DNA from 2 places in the Bradyrhizobium sp. USDA 4541 genome. Region 1 is predicted to be linked to the other one. Evidence: riboswitches for the same ligand, from Rfam matches in the RefSeq annotation. Region 1 holds a riboswitch; the other holds the start of a gene.

Region 1 (7,589 bases):
GCTTCCAGCGACCGCTTGACGAGATCGTGGTCGCCGACCGAGGCGCCGCCTGTCGTGATCAGGACATCGGCACCGGCCTCGCGCGCCCGGCGGATGCCCGCCGTGGTCGCCTCCACCGTGTCGGCGGCAACGCCGAGGTCGACGGTCTCGGCGCCCTCGGCGCGCGCCAGCGCCCGCAGCGCGTAGCCGTTGGAATAGACGATCTGGCCGGGGCCGGGCTGCGAGCCCGGCATCACCAGCTCGTCGCCGGTCGCCAGCACCGCGACCTTCGGGCGGCGGCGCACCGCAAGTCCCGGATAGTTCATGGCGGCCGCCAGCGACAGCGCGCGGTCGGACAGGCGGCTGCCGCCGGCGAGCAGCACCTCGCCCTCACGGAAGTCGACCCCAGCCGGGCGGATGTGCCGCCCGACGCTGGCGGCCTCCGTGATCGTGATGTGGTCGCCGTCGACGGCGGTGTCCTCCTGGATGATCACCGCGTCGGCGCCATTGGGGATCACGCCGCCGGTGAAGATCCGCACCGCCTCGCCGGCGCCGACCGTCCGGTCGAACGGCCGGCCGGCGGCGACTTCGCCGATCACCTTGAGCCGGGCCTTTAGATCAGCCGCATCGGCGGCGCGCACCGCATAGCCGTCCATCGCCGACATCGGCTGCGGCGGCTGGGTGCGGAGCGCCGCGAGGTCGTGCGCAAGCGTGCGGTGGTAGGCGGCATCGAGCGCGACCATCTCCTCCGGCAGCGGTTCGGCGCCGGCGAGGACGGCGGACAGGGCATCGGCAACCGGCATCAGGGCCACGCTCAGAGTTCCTCAATTCCTAATCTTCAAATTCCAAGTGCGGTCAAAGCCCTTGCCACGTCATCCGTCGATGTCACGTGGATAGCATAAAGGCCGCGGGCCCGCGCACCTTCGATATTGGCGGCCAGGTCGTCGAAAAACAGGATCCGCGACGCCGGCACGCCGATGGCTTTTACCACATGATCATAGGCCTCGGCGTCGGGTTTGCGGAAGCCGATGCTCGAGGACAGGAAGACGTTGCGGAAATGGCTGAGCAGCTCGGCATGGGTGACCGAGAAATGCGCGACATGGGCCGGATTGGTGTTGGAGAAGGCGTAGAGCGGCATCCGCTTGGCGGCCGCCGCGAGCAGCGGGGCGATGCCCGGCATCTCGCCGGTGAAGATCGCATTCCAGCCTTCGAGGAACTGGGCGTCCGTGATGTTGATGCCGAGCGTCCGGCGCAGATTCTCGAAGAATGCCGCGTCGTCGATCCGGCCGATCTCATGATGCTTGAAACTGTCGTCGACGACAAAGCGCGTGGCGAGCTCGGCGGGCGCACACCCGGCATGCTGCGCCCAGTGCGCCATCACCTTGTCAAAGTTGATGTCGAGCACGACGCGGCCGATATCGAACAGCAGCACGTCGACGGAGTTGGGAGTGAATTGCGAGGTCATTGCATGAAACCGTGTACGAGAATTGCGGGCAGGCGGCAATGTCCTCGATTTCAGTGACCGGTGTGTGGATTGTACGTGGCGTTGCATCCATCGCGAGACTGTTCCCGCGCACACCACCGTCGTCCCGGCGAAGGCCGGGACCCATAACCACCGCATTTGATCAGGAACGGGATCGTGGCCCCAGCGTCGCGCAACAATTGAGATTTGGGGTAAGGGGTCCCGGCCTTCGCCGGGACGACGGCGGGTGTCGTCGCTTGTGCGTCAAACATCCGCATTCTCGCGACATGATCTGTCCGAGCCTTGCTCTTCGTTTCACCCTATATTTTTGCTACGGGGCTTGGCTTGCCGCGTCGGGCAACTCAGTGGCACGCGCGCGCGCTTTCAGGGTACCAAGCGACTTGATACCTGCCGGCGGCTTGGTGCCCGCCGGCGTCGCTCTCACAGCCTGGACAGCGCCAAGCCGAGGTAACCGATCAGCGCACCGGTGCTGAGAATGATGACGACGAGCGCCTGTTCCGAGCGTGCTTGCAAGGTTTTCCGGGTCACGGCGTTGGACGCTCCGTCTTCGAGATCATGCGGTCCAACGAACAGCAACGATTTCCGTTCCGGTCCTTCCCCCGGGAACCTTCACGACCTGCCGAGTGACGCGACGGGCGCGGAACAGGAACGCAGGTCGGCCGCCTACGAGGGCGGCGCGATCCCCGGAACGGGGAAAGCGCGGCACATCTCGACGCTGATCGACCTCAGTCGCTTGACGACCGCTGCATCTCCCTTCGACCGGAGGGACTCCGCAATGAGTTCGGCGATCAGGCGCATTTCGGGCTCGCCCATGCCGCGCGTGGTCGCCGCCGGCGTCCCGAGGCGAATGCCGCTCGGCTTGAGCGGCGGATGCGGATCGTCGGGAATGATCTGCTTGTTTGCGGTGATCCCAACGGCGTCGAGGATGTTCTCGGCCGCGCTGCCGTCCACGCCGACGCTGGCCACGGTATCCACGACCATCATGTGATTGTCGGTTCCGCCGGTGATCAACGTCATGCCGCGTTCCATCAACGCTTCGGCCAGGACCTTCGCGTTGCGCATGACCAGCCTTGCATAGGCATGAAAATCGGACGTCGAAGCCTTCTTCAGCGTGACCGCGGTTCCGGCCACAACGTTCATGTGCGGACCTCCCTGCAATCCCGGGAACACCGACGCGTCTATCTTGCCGGCGAACTCCCGGCGACAAAGAACGATGCCGCCACGCGGCCCGCGAAGCGTCTTGTGCGATGTCGTCGTCATCACGTCGAAACCCGCATCGAGCGGATTGCGCAAGGCGTTGCCGGCGATCAGGCCGCCGTAATGGCTGACGTCGGCCATGGTCAGTGCACCCACTTCATCGGCGATGCTCTTGAAGGACGCATAATCCAGATCGCGCGGATAAGAGCTGTAGCCGCACAGCACCAGCTTCGGGCGGACGTGCCGGGCCATGGCGCGGAGCTCATCGAAATCGATGGCGCCGCCGTTTGACGGCTGCGTCTTGTAGCGGGCGAAGTTGAAGAGCCGCCCCATGTGCGACACCGGCGCGCCATGAGTGAGATGGCCGCCGTGTGAAAGGTCCATCGCCAAGATCGTATCGCCGGGCTGCAGCAGGCCGAGATACACGGCCTGGTTCATTGGCGACCCGGACAGAGGCTGAACGTTGGCATGTTCGGCGCGGAACAGCGCGCAAGCGCGCTGGCGGGCAAGGTTCTCTATCTGGTCGGTGAATTCCTGGCCGCCGTAATAGCGACGTCCCGGATAGCCCTCGGAATACTTGTTGGTGAACACCGATCCGAGCAGCTCGAGCACCTCGGGATAGGTGTAGTTCTCCGACGGAATCAGCTCGACGCCGTCTTGCTGGCGGCGCTCTTCGCCCTCGAGCGCAAGGGCAACTTCCGAATCGTTGAGATGGAGTTCATTGCGGAATGACGGCATGGTCCGGGCTCCCTAAGACGCTGGATCATCAGCTGAACGGGTTGCCCAGGCGAACGGCGTTGAAACCCTTCGCGCTTCACCGTGGTCAATTCCACGTAAGCTCGCCAGTCGCGCGAGGGACGAATGAGCCTGCGAGGCTCATCGCGAGCAGAAGGCTATCCAATCCCCGGCGGGCTCGCAAGGGTTGGTTGCTGGCGCCGCCGCGGGCCCAGCGTTGGGCGAGATCGAACATCTGGCGACAGCCACGGCAATGGCGACCAAACCGAGGGACGTCCGGCTTACCCAATGAACCGATGTCCCGATGATCAATGCCGTCTTCGGCTGAGGGCCAATAAGGTGCATGACCATCCGTCACTTGCGGGCCGTCAGGCTTGCGGGGTGGCTGACCGTGTGGCTGTGGCACCCGCGAATCTATTCCTTGACGAAGATATGAGACTTTATCTTCCACTGCCCGTCGGGTTGGCGTTCAAGCAGTCTCACGGTGCTGCCAGAAATTGGCGCCGCCTTCTCATTTATTACTAGCGTGGCCGTGAAATGCGAGGTGGTGTAGGCGTATTTTCCCATGGGCAACACATCGAGCAGCTCAACCTTGTGATCTCTGACGCTTCTTCCCCGCTCGGCAAAGAAATTACGGATTGCCAAAGGGCCGGTGACTGGCTGCGCACCAGGCGGCATCAATCTGGCGTCAGCGGCATACAACGGTAACAGGGCATCGAAGTCTGCGTTGTTGATGGCGGCATCCCATTTGGCAGCCGCCGAGGAAAGTTCGTCGGCAGGTGGGGCTGCCCCTGCGGGACTGACGCAAGTACAAGTAAAGATCAACAACAGGGTGCAAGAAAGAAGAGAAGGGCGGCTCATCTTTGCCTCCTTTAGCTGAGATGCTTAGCGCGGGAGCGCATTCGCAAACGCTATAGCCGAGGCAAGCAGAACCACTAGTCCAGAAAGTGGACTGGATATCCTCAACTGGCTGAGACTCGATCTGCGGCCGCCGGCGCCTCATCGGCATATTTGCTGCGTGGGAACCAAGTCCGCATGCTGTTCACAAGATGCCTGGGACCGTCGATCTCGATTTTGCCGAGCTCACACGCCCGTAGCAGCGGCATCTCGTCTACGAAAATCTGCACGAGCGTCAGCAGACTCGCATAGAGGCTGATATCGACCTTGAAGCCGGGGTCATCCCAGCAAAGATCGGCTTCCTCCTTCTTCACAACAAACCACCAGCGCTTTGGCCGAGCGTCCGCAATCTCGATGTACAGAACGAAGTCGCATGGAATGTGCCTTAGATCGAACGAACGGCGCATATTCCACATGAGCCGGCCCGCGTGAAGTTCGTTGGGTGTGAGCTGGCTGCGAGCCCATTTGTGGCCCCAATAGCCCATTGCATCGATAATTGGCCTGGCTTCCCTGGCTGCCTGGGTTGGATGGTACTCCCAATGCCCGTTATCGCCTGATCTGCGTGAGATTAGCCCGGCTTCTTCTAGCGTTTGCAGGCGCTTGGAGAGGAGGGTCGGCGACATCTGCGGGATGCCGCGGCGAAGCTGGTTGAAGTGGTGGGACCCCAGCAACAGTTCGCGGAGCAGGAGCGGGGTCCACCGCTCCGTGAGAATTTCCGCAGCTTTGGCTACGGGGCAAAATGATCCATAGCCTTTCATGACGAGAACTTTAGCATCACGAGGGCCACCAAGGTAGTCCAGGTTCTGAACTATGTCCCAGACGAGCCAGCATCGAGGCTGTCCTGGAGGTCTGTTACGCGATTTTCTCGAGACTCGGCCATTCGACGATGCCGGCTCGATGTTCGGTTTGCCCGGAGGCAGATGCGGCTCGATTTGCCAGTACGCGGCCTGGCTGGTGCCACCGTGGGCTCAGCGTTCGCCGAGATCGATCTGCGTGAGGATGCCTTGCCGCAGCGCGAGGCGGACCAACTCGATATCGGTGCCGACGCCGAGCTTGTCCTTGATTAGGGAATGCAGGTTCGCGACCGTCTTGGGGCTGAGGTGCAGTGCCTCGGCGATCTCCTCGGTGGTGTTTTCCGCGAGCAGCATCCGCAGCACCTCGAATTCCCGCGCGGTCAGGAGGTCGGCCGCCTTGGTCTCGCCGGCAAGGTGGCTGAGCGCGAGCTCGTGGTCGATATCCGGGCTGATCGCGATCTTGCCCGACAGCGCATCCATCACGGCGTGCACCAGCGTCTCCGGCGGGCTGGTCTTGGTGACATAGCCGCTCGCGCCGGCGCGGATCGCCTGCACGGCAAAGGCCGCGTTCTGGTGCATGGTGAACACCAGGATTTTTGCGCGCCTGTCCCACTGCCGGAGGCGGCGAATGGCCTCGATGCCGCCGATGCCGGGCATCGACAGGTCCATGATGACGAGGTCGGGCCCGGTCTCCTTGTAGAGGCGGTAGGCCTCGACACCGTCGGAGGCTTCGGCGACGACGCAGAGGCCCGGCTGCTTCTGCAGCATCGCCCGGTAGCCCTCCCGGACGACGGCGTGGTCGTCGACCAGCATGATGGTGCGCGCCGCGTGGCTCATGCCGCGCGCTCCACCGGTGCGGCCTCTCGGCTGGCCGCGACGGGAACGATGACGCGGAGCGAGGAGCCGCTGGGCTGTCCGGTCTCGAAGCTGAGCCGCCCGCCCAGCGCGGCGACCCGTTCGCGCATGCCGAGCAGGCCGAGGCCGGACCTGAGCTGGGGATCGCCTTGCGGATCGCCGGGCTGGCCGTCATCGTCGATCGCGAGCACGATCGCGCTGTCGCCGCCGCCAGGCGGCGCCTCGCGCATCTCAAGCCGCAGCATGACGCGCGTGGCGCCGGCATGCTTGGCGGCGTTGGTGAGCGCCTCCTGCACGATGCGGTAGAGATTGGCGCTGACGGAGGCGACAAGGCGCTCGAACGATCCCGATATGGTGATCTCGAACCGTGGCTGTCCGCGGCTGCGGCCGTTCCAGCCGGCGACCAGGCCCTCGAGGCTGGCCGCAAGTCCGAGTTCGTCGACATCGGGCGGGCGGAGCCGGAAGAGGGCGCCGCGCAACGTCTCCATCATGTCGGTCGCGGTCCGCGCGATGCCGTCGCATTCGGCGAGCAAAGGCGGGCAATCCGCGGCCGCGGTTTGGCGCGCCGAGGCGGCGAGCGCACGGATTGCGGCCAGCGACTGCCCGAACTCGTCATGCAGCTCACGCGCGAGGTGCCGGCGCTCCTCGTCCTGCACCAGGATCAGTTTCTGCGTCAGCGCGTTGCGGTCGGAGAGCGCGGCGGCGAGGCGCTCGGCGAGCTGGTTGAAGACATCGCCGATCGCCGACAGTTCGGCGAGATCGAACGGCGGCAGGCGCGCGGCGAGGTCGCCTGCGGCGATCCGCTCGAGCCCGTCGCGGATCTGCCGCGTCGGACGCAGCGCGCGCGCCAGCGCCGCATAGACCAGGGCGCAGAGCAGCGGCAGCGCGATCATGAACACCGCCATCAGCCGGCCGGCATCGTGCCAGGCCTCGGCGGTCGGCACCGCCGGATCGATCCAGGCCACGGCCTCGCCGATGGCATTGCCGCGCGAAACCACCTGCCGCACCACCTCGCGGCAGGGATCGAACAGGCGGCGATAGAGCGCCGCGAAGGCCAGCGGCGGCGCGGCCGTGTCAGTCTGCGAGCCGCCGCAGAAGCGCTGGCTGATCTCGCCGCTATTGCTGCGAAAGGCGAGGCACAGTCCCGGCGTCATGACCGAGGCGGCAACGCCGTCGAGATCGGGAAATTCGGAGCGCGCATTGTTCAGCCACTGGATCTTGCTCTGCTGCAGCTCCAGCGTCTTGGCGGCGACATCGGCAACGGCCGCGATCCGCCCGCGCACCGAGCGGTCGGCCTCGATCAGGAAATAGCCGGAGATGACGGCAAAGCAGAGCGTCGAGACGATCGCCACGCGCAACGTCAACCGCAGTTTCAGATCGCTTCCGGACCAATTCCACATTGGCGTATCCTCAAGATCGAAGGCGGGCTTCGGCGCGCGATCGCGGGCAGGGTCGTCACGCACATTAAACGGCAGAACGGAGGCGCCGAGAAGCGCTGCCATAGCCGTTCTTCGGGCGCGGACCATCGTCGTGAAATTTTCCCGGCACCGGGCGGGAGGCACTCCGCTGCGGCGCGGAGGCCAGTTGGCCCAGGATGCGACCGACCCGCCCGCGCCAGCAGCTGAAAGGCCCAATCATGCACCAGTCGC
Region 2 (7,589 bases), 400 kb from region 1:
CGTGACGATCCGCTGCTTCATGCCCGGCAGCATGACTTAGCGCCGCACGCGTAGCTCAGACGTATTTCGGGTCGCGCTCGAGCAGTTCGATCGAGATGCCCTGCGGGCCGCGGATGAAGCAGATCCGCACGCCCGGACGGATCGTGGTTGGCTCCTTGGAGAATTCGACGCCCTTGGCCTTGATCTCGGCCGCGACCGCGTCGATGTCCTTCACCGTGAGCCCGAAATGATCGAGCCCCTGATAGGGCGTCACCGGCGCGGCGTTGACGCCGTCGCCCTGGGTCACCTCCGCAATGAACACCCTGGCGCCGCCGAGCTGGACGTCGATGCGGCCGGGGCCGCGGATGATCTCGCCGCCGAGAATGTCGCGCAGCCAGGTCGCGGTGGCCTCGGGATCGGGACTGCGCAGGTGGACGTGGTCCCAGGTGACGACAGGCATTGCGATCTCCTTGTTGTTGTCGTGCCGCTGTTCGGTGCGCGGCACTCGCTCTCGGGCGGCGCAAATCTAGCGAGCGGTTCGCTGGGATACCATCCCTCGTTATGCCTGCCCAAGATTGTCGTCAGGAATGAAACCATTGCGGCCGTCAGCGATTGTTTTTGCGTGGCCGCTCGACCTGCGGCCGTCCCGGAAGCCGCGCGGTGCGGCTTCCTCTCTGTGTGGGGGCGGCCCGATCAGGCTGCCAGGGTGAGGGCACGACGATGCGGATCGGCTTGGCGTCGTTTCGGAGGTTGGCCGCCGGACGTCTCGGTGAAGGGGGCTTCTACGCCAGCCTGCTGCTGCCGCTGATTGCGCTCGCCGGGATCGCCGCATGGTTCATGCTCCCCGAGCCGAGCGACGCCGGGGACCAGGACGTCTGGCCGGTGTCGTCCATGATCCGCACCGCGCAGAATGCCCCGACCGGCGAGCAACCAGCCCAAATCACAAATCAGACCGCGAGGGATGCGCTTGCCGCACCGACGGACGAGCCGACCACCGTCGGTGTGGCCATCGCTCCACAGGGGGCAGAGGAGGCCAAGCCGTCCGGGCCCGGCGCTGAAAGGTCGCCGCTGGATAAGCTGCGGATCGCCTCGCAATCGTGGCGGCGCGGCGGGCTGGGTTCGAAGGCGCTGGTCACCCTGACGCTGCGCAATGCCAATGATTTCGCCGTCAAGGATATCGAGATCGCCTGCGCCTTCATCCGCCGGGACGGTCGGCCGCTGACCGAGCGCAAGCGGCTGATCTCCGACACCATCGCCATGAAGAGCCGCAAGACTTACTCGCAAATGTTGGTCGGGTTCGTCAACGTGAACGCAAACAAGGCGAAATGTTCGGTCGTGACGGCGAGCCGCCTCTAATTCCCGGCATCTCGAAAAAGTGACCGCGAATTGACTTGTCGGGTGAACCGTAACGGCCGGACAGGAACTAACTAATAAACCAGCCGTTAGCGAACGACCCGGGAGCGCGGACAGCGTCCGGGTGATCATGCGCAGACGATGAAATCGCCCGCGCGATGACTGATGTCGTCGCGCCGAGATGAACCGCGCCCTGCTGCGCGGGGGGAGCTACCAAAATGCCTGTGGCGCGTTATTTCCTGTTCGTTGGTGGAGTGCTGCTCGCGCTGCTCTTCGTCGTCAATGCCATCGTGCCGCAGGAGGCCGTGGTCGCCGGCCAGAACCAGGGACTGTCGTCGCCGGGCGTCGACAAGACCATGGTGCGCATCAAGTCGACCCAGAAATTGCCCGAGCGGGTGGTGTACGACACCAATTTGCCGACCATTGTTCCGGCGCAGGTCAACGCGGTCGCCGCGGCTATCCCGTCGGCTACGGGCGATGCGTCGGCGCAAGCCCGCGTCCGCAATACGTTCGCCCAGTTCATTCCGCCGGAGAAGGCTGATGCGCAGAAGGTCGCGGCTGAGGCAAAATCGGCTGAACAACCGGCGCAGGCCCAGCCTCAGGCGCCGAAGAAGCGCAAGGTCGCGCGCTACCATGCCCATCCCCAGCAGCCGATGCGGCTGGCACAGCCCGGCATGTATCAGCCCTACCGCGTCGCGCAGCAGCAGCAGCAGCGCATGGGCTTCTTCGGCGGCTTCGGCACCTGGTAAGAAAGGGCTGCCGCAGCCGGCAATCAATCCGCCGCCGCAAACACTTGCGGCGGCTTTTTCATGTCCGCGATCAGGCGGGTGGCCGGATCCGGGACGGCGTCCGAGCGGCGCTCGCTACCTTTAGCGCGGCAGGCGCGGAATCTTGTCCGCGAAGCCGTTGTAGCAGGTCAGCCGCTCGTCCTCTTCCTTCACGAAGCGGCAATCGTTGACGCCCTTGGCCGGGGCAGCCTTCGGCTTCGGCTGCGGCTTGAAAATCTCGTCGTAGCAGATCAGTCGCTCCTTGGTGGCGTCGTCGATGTCCTGACAGGCCTGAAGCTTCTGAGCGACCGATTGAGGCTTGCCGGGCGCGGCAGGCTTCTCGCCCTTCTTGGCGGCCGACTTCTTGCCGACCTGGACCAGCGGCTTGTCGCCGACCATCGGCTGCGAGGTCGCCGCCGCCGGCTTGTCTGCGTCGGCGGGGGCCGGCGTGGTGCCTTGGGCAAGCGCGGCAGCCGGGCAGAAGAGCGCCAGCGCGAGGATGATATGTCTCATGTCGAAAATGTCCGAAATGGCGTGATGACCGGAAGGATGGCGCCGGGGATCGGAAAAGCCCGGCAAGCGCCGAGACTTAACGCAAGTCTTGCCCGAATCCTACCCCCAGAGGTGACCCGCCCGGCACCGATCCACCGGCAAAAGTGAGGGCAATTCGTCGCCGTTCGACCCGCGGGAGAGCGTGAATTGCCTTTGCCCGGCGGGGCGGCTATGACCACGCCATCTGCGCGACTGGCGCTTGGATGGACCACCATCGGGGAGCGCAGAGACTGAACGCCGCGCGCCTGGGCACCGCTTCGAAACGGAGGTGCCATGACGGCGAACATTCTCGATGGGCATGCACATGCCCAAATTGTCATCGACAAGATTGCTGGCGAACTCGACCGGCTGCCCCGCGCGCCGGGGCTTGCGGTCGTGCTGGTCGGCTGCGACCCGGCGAGCCAGATCTATGTGCAGAGCAAGGTCAGGATGGCCGAGCGGCTCGGCCTGCGCGGCGAGGTCGCACGCCTGCCGGATGATGCCAGCGAGTCCGATCTGCTTGCCGGAGTAGAGGCGCTCAATGCGCGCGACGATATCGACGGCATCCTGGTGCAGCTGCCGTTGCCGGCGCATATCGACGCCTTGCGCGTGATGGCGGCGGTCGATCCCGCCAAGGATGTCGACGGCCTGCACGCCCTGAACGCCGGCCGGCTGTTTCACGGCGATGACGCGCTGGTGCCGTGCACGCCGCTCGGCTGTCTCCGGCTGATCAAGTCGGTCCGATCAGACCTCACCGGCGCCCATGCCGTGGTGATCGGCAGCTCCAACATCGTCGGCAAGCCGATGGCCGCGTTGCTGCTGCAGGAGCACGCGACCGTGACGCAGACCCATATCCACACCCGCGGCATCAGCAGGATCTGCCGCGAGGCCGACATCCTGGTGAGTGCGGTGGGCAAGGCCGGCCTCGTGCGCGGCGACTGGATCAAGCCCCAGGCCATCGTCATCGACGTCGGCACAACGCGCGTCGAGAGGCCGGACGGCGGCTATGCGGTGTGCGGCGACGTCTCGTTCGACGAGGCGGTGCAGGTCGCCGGCGCCATCACGCCGGTGCCGCGCGGCGTCGGCCCGATGACGATCGCCTGCCTGATGGAGAACACGCTGAAGGCGGCAAAGGCGAGGGCGGCGCGGCTGCAATAGCGCGGGATACCTGCGGCGATATGCGAGCGGTGGGTGTCGCTCGCGCATCACGCGCGAAGTTCATGACGTCCGGGGTAATGGAAAGCCCGCATCATTCGTCTATCGTCGCGCGACAGATGGAGGCGCGCGATGCTGTATGCGGAAGATCTCGCCGAGGGCCAGACGTTCAGGCTTGGCAGCTACACGATTGGCGAGGCCGAGATCCTGGAGTTCGCTGGCAAATATGATCCGGTGCCAATCCATGCCGATCCCGTCGCGGCTGCGGCAGGCCCGTTCGGCGGACTGATCGCAAGCGGCTTCAACACCATTGCGATCTATCAGCGGCTCGTCGTGGAGGCGATCTGGACCAAGGTGGCGGGGATCGTCGGGCGGAGCTTCGAAATCCGCCTGCGGAGCCCGGTTCGGCCCGGCGCCACGCTCACCGGCCAATCCCAGATCCAGAAGATCACCATCAGGCCGGAGCGGCGCGACGCTGTCGTGATCTTCAAGACGGAGCTGGTCAACGACGAGCAGCGCCCGGTTCTTGTCCTCGTGCTCGACGCGCTGATCCGCATGCGGCCGACGGAGCAGGGGCCGGCATAGGCGCGGCCTGAGGGGCATCCCGAAGTCATCCGCCTCGGACGGCCGTCAGCGCCTCTACGTGTTCCCGCACGCGACCTTGTCGTCGCGCAATGTTGCGGCAATTATGACAAGCCGGCGGCTGAACGGCAGCGCATCAATGACGTCATCATCGACGAGGTCGTGCTGCCCGGTATTTGCTTCGTCGATGCGCCGAACGCATTCGATCCAGACGGATGTGCCGCCGTGAAACGCAGCAAGCAGATGAACGGAGAGATCGAAGCCAGGCGGCGCAAGGCCGAGGAATGGCTCCGCATGCAGACCCGACGCGCCGCTGAACGGCAACGGCTTCGCGACTACAAGATTGCGCTGGCGCGCGACGAGGTTGGCGTCGATACGACGCGGCTTGCGCCCTCGAACAGTTATTCGACCCCCGACTTCGTGCTGCGCGGAACCTATCGACCGGAGCCCTTCATCTGCAAGGACTGCGGCGTTGCCGAGGTCTGGACGCCGTTGCAGCAGAAATGGTGGTACGAGACCGCCAAGGGCGATGTATTTACCGCGGCGGTGCGCTGCCGGGCCTGCCGCACCAGGGAGCGCGCGCGCAAATCCGCCGCACGCCGCGTGCATCTGGAGGGACTCGCAAGGAAGAAGCCTCCCGTCTCGTAGCGATGGGCGTGACTTCAGGGTCGCACTTAACATCTGATACGCGGGGAACCGCTGCGCAGGCGGTCAATGCGTCGCGCGTGCGGAACGTTTCGGTGCCTGATCGGTTCGAGACCTTGAAGCCCCCGATGTGGGGTGCGGGCGGGGAGGAACCAGCCAAGGAAAACTTGTCAAGGAAACCTGTCAAGGAAGCCATCGCGGCCGGAACCAACGAGAAGGAGCAGCGGATGAAACTCAATTCCACGCAAGTCAAGCAGACCATGACGCAACTGAATGCCCAGGTGCTTCCGGACGATCACCCGGCCGTGGCGCAACTGAACAGCGTGTTCGGTGAGCACACATTCTTCGTCGACACCAGCGGGCTCAAGGTGCTTGAACCGGCCCAGACCTCCGACATGCCGGGGCAGACCGGCGAAGTCGTCAGTCTCGCCGAGTGGAGCGATCCGGAGCTGACCTCGCTTCGGCCGCACGAGCCCGAGCCGACCGGCGTGCTCATCGCGCTTGAACCCAGCAAGCACTGAAGCGTTCCAGCGCGAAGTGAATACCGGTGGTTCGCGCAACCAAAACGCCATCAAGCAAGGGGATTGAGAGCATGATCCGATTCAATCGGATCATGCTCTTTGTGCTGCATCGTGCGACACCGCGATCGGCCGTCCTGATGGCGACAGCCCCGACGTCGCATCAAGAGGTGCCGAAAGTCACATGGCAAATCAGCGCCGCCTGCGTATGCATCGGTTTGAGATGGGTATCCAGGCGGTGAGGGGCAGATGGGGATCGTGCGGCGCTGGAGCCCTGACGAGGACGAGAAGCTCAGAGAACTCGCCAGGGCCGGCAAGAACGCTCTCGAGATCAGTAACGAACTGACCCGCAGCGCGTCGGCCGTGCGCCGGCGCGCCGAGGTCCTGTCGGTCCTGATCATGGCAAAGGCGTTTCGCGCGCGCCCCTCGCATGTCGCCACCCATCTCGAGCGGGTCGCGATCGACGCGATCCGCAACCGCCGTCCGTTTCCCGCGGGCGTCGGCCCGAGCACCATTGCCGGAATGATCGAGAAGGGCTGGATCGTCCAGGAGATGGGGCGCAGATACAACGTGACCGATGCCGGCGTGGAGGCGGTGCGGCGGAAGATTCCGAGCGGCTGAAGGGAATGCCGGCTGCACGCCGGGCGCGCCATGCCGAAGCGGCTTACGCATGCGGTGGGGAAGGCGGACCATTCGCGACCGAATGCAAGATTTCGCGCCCGAGACGGACGTCCCATCCGTTCAATCATCGGGGGCGCGACGACCTGCGGCCTCTTTGTGTCCTCGTCAGCCCACCGATCTGATTGCGCCGATGCTCAACGCCCAGCTAGCCCAAGCCGACCGATATCAAGCCGACCGATACCAGCGTTTCGCCGATCTCGCTGTCACCGTCGGTGACGCGATCAATGCGATCGCCGGGTTGAATCCGGCTCAGCGTACAGACGTGGACTTCCTCGAACGCGAATTCATCCCGGCGCTGGGGCTCAATGACGAACTGCTTCATGAGCAGCCGCCGGAGCTGGCGCCGAACTTCGGCAAGGGCCTCCACCTTTGGCAATACCCGAACCAGCTTGCGCCATACCTCGCCTGGCTTGCGCGCAATTCGTCCGGCGTTTCCTCGTACATGGAAATCGGCTGCCGCTGGGGCGGCATGTTCGTCCTGGTTACGGAGTGGCTCAGGAACAGCGGCGCCGACCTCAAGACCGTGATTGCACTCGATCCGATCGCGCCGACGCCCTTTATCTCGACCTATTTCGATCTGCTGCAGCAGCAGGCCGCTATCGAGCCGATCTACATCCAGGATTTTTCGACCTCGCCGCTGGTCGGTGCGCATGTCGACCGGCTGAAGCCGGACTTCGTCTTTATCGACGGCGATCACAGCCTGCGCGGTGCGCTACAGGATCATCTGCTGGTGCGTTCCCACGCCCGCATCATCGTGCATCATGACATCCATTCCCAAGCCTGTCCGGATACCACGCTGCTCTGGAAGGCGCTGAAGCAGTTCGAGGCGCCGAGCTTCGATACGTTCGAATTCACCAGCCAGTATCTGTCGATCAATGGCTCATTCCTCGGCATCGGTGCCATGAAGCGGCGCTCGGCCCAGATGTAGGACCGGGAGCCGGGCAATCGCCGCGATCACGAGCTCGCGGGCCGATCGCGGAGGTTCAGCTTGCTCTTGTCGCCGCCGGCCCAGGCCAGGGTCTTCGGGTCCATCACGCGGAACCAGAGCGGCGGGATTGCCGCCAGCCCGAACATGCCGGTGTAGCCGTTCGGTAGCCGCGGGATGTCGTCGAAATCGCGCAGCGACTGGTAGGGGCGCATCGGGTTGGCGTGGTGGTCGGAGTGACGTTGCAGGTGGAACGTCATCAGGTTCGAGACGATGTGGTTGGTATTCCATGAGTGGCGCGGCTCGACCGCCTGGTAGCGGCCGTTCGGCAGCTTCTCGCGCAGCAGCCCGTAATGCTCGACATAGTTGGCCTGGGTCAGCGCGTACCAGCCGAGGAAATGGTGCGCGACGATGAACGGCGCGACCTTCCAGCCGAACAGCGCAATCAGCACG

What was found. A riboswitch is a leader RNA that binds a small molecule or an ion and turns the genes downstream of it on or off. The one in region 1 is predicted to bind ZMP and ZTP.
Region 2: it holds a riboswitch for ZMP and ZTP, as region 1 does, so the genes downstream of both, J2R80_RS25620 (bifunctional 5,10-methylenetetrahydrofolate dehydrogenase/5,10-methenyltetrahydrofolate cyclohydrolase) here and glyA (serine hydroxymethyltransferase) in region 1, are expected to answer to the same signal.

Annotation. Positions count from the first base shown of each region.
Region 1 covers NZ_JALJZF010000001.1:5,818,460-5,826,048, forward strand. Annotated here, with positions in the region: gene glp (gephyrin-like molybdotransferase Glp) at 1-791, opposite strand, end outside; gene J2R80_RS27660 (HAD family phosphatase) at 818-1,444, opposite strand; gene J2R80_RS27665 (hypothetical protein) at 1,883-2,038, opposite strand; gene glyA (serine hydroxymethyltransferase) at 2,126-3,397, opposite strand; ZMP/ZTP riboswitch at 3,434-3,519, opposite strand; gene J2R80_RS27675 (DUF4440 domain-containing protein) at 3,809-4,255, opposite strand; gene J2R80_RS27680 (helix-turn-helix domain-containing protein) at 4,357-5,049, opposite strand; gene J2R80_RS27685 (response regulator transcription factor) at 5,260-5,922, opposite strand; gene J2R80_RS27690 (sensor histidine kinase) at 5,919-7,340, opposite strand; gene J2R80_RS27695 (DUF3280 domain-containing protein) at 7,577-7,589, shown strand, end outside.
Region 2 covers NZ_JALJZF010000001.1:5,413,567-5,421,155, forward strand. Annotated here, with positions in the region: gene J2R80_RS25595 (hypothetical protein) at 1-40, shown strand, start outside; gene J2R80_RS25600 (VOC family protein) at 56-439, opposite strand; gene J2R80_RS25605 (hypothetical protein) at 700-1,335, shown strand; gene J2R80_RS25610 (hypothetical protein) at 1,551-2,081, shown strand; gene J2R80_RS25615 (hypothetical protein) at 2,202-2,612, opposite strand; ZMP/ZTP riboswitch at 2,830-2,909, shown strand; gene J2R80_RS25620 (bifunctional 5,10-methylenetetrahydrofolate dehydrogenase/5,10-methenyltetrahydrofolate cyclohydrolase) at 2,925-3,788, shown strand; gene J2R80_RS25625 (MaoC/PaaZ C-terminal domain-containing protein) at 3,918-4,370, shown strand; gene J2R80_RS25630 (hypothetical protein) at 4,425-4,691, opposite strand; gene J2R80_RS25635 (zinc-ribbon domain containing protein) at 4,662-5,015, shown strand; gene J2R80_RS25640 (hypothetical protein) at 5,240-5,533, shown strand; gene J2R80_RS25645 (SANT/Myb-like DNA-binding domain-containing protein) at 5,780-6,151, shown strand; gene J2R80_RS25650 (hypothetical protein) at 6,342-7,139, shown strand; gene J2R80_RS25655 (alkane 1-monooxygenase) at 7,166-7,589, opposite strand, start outside.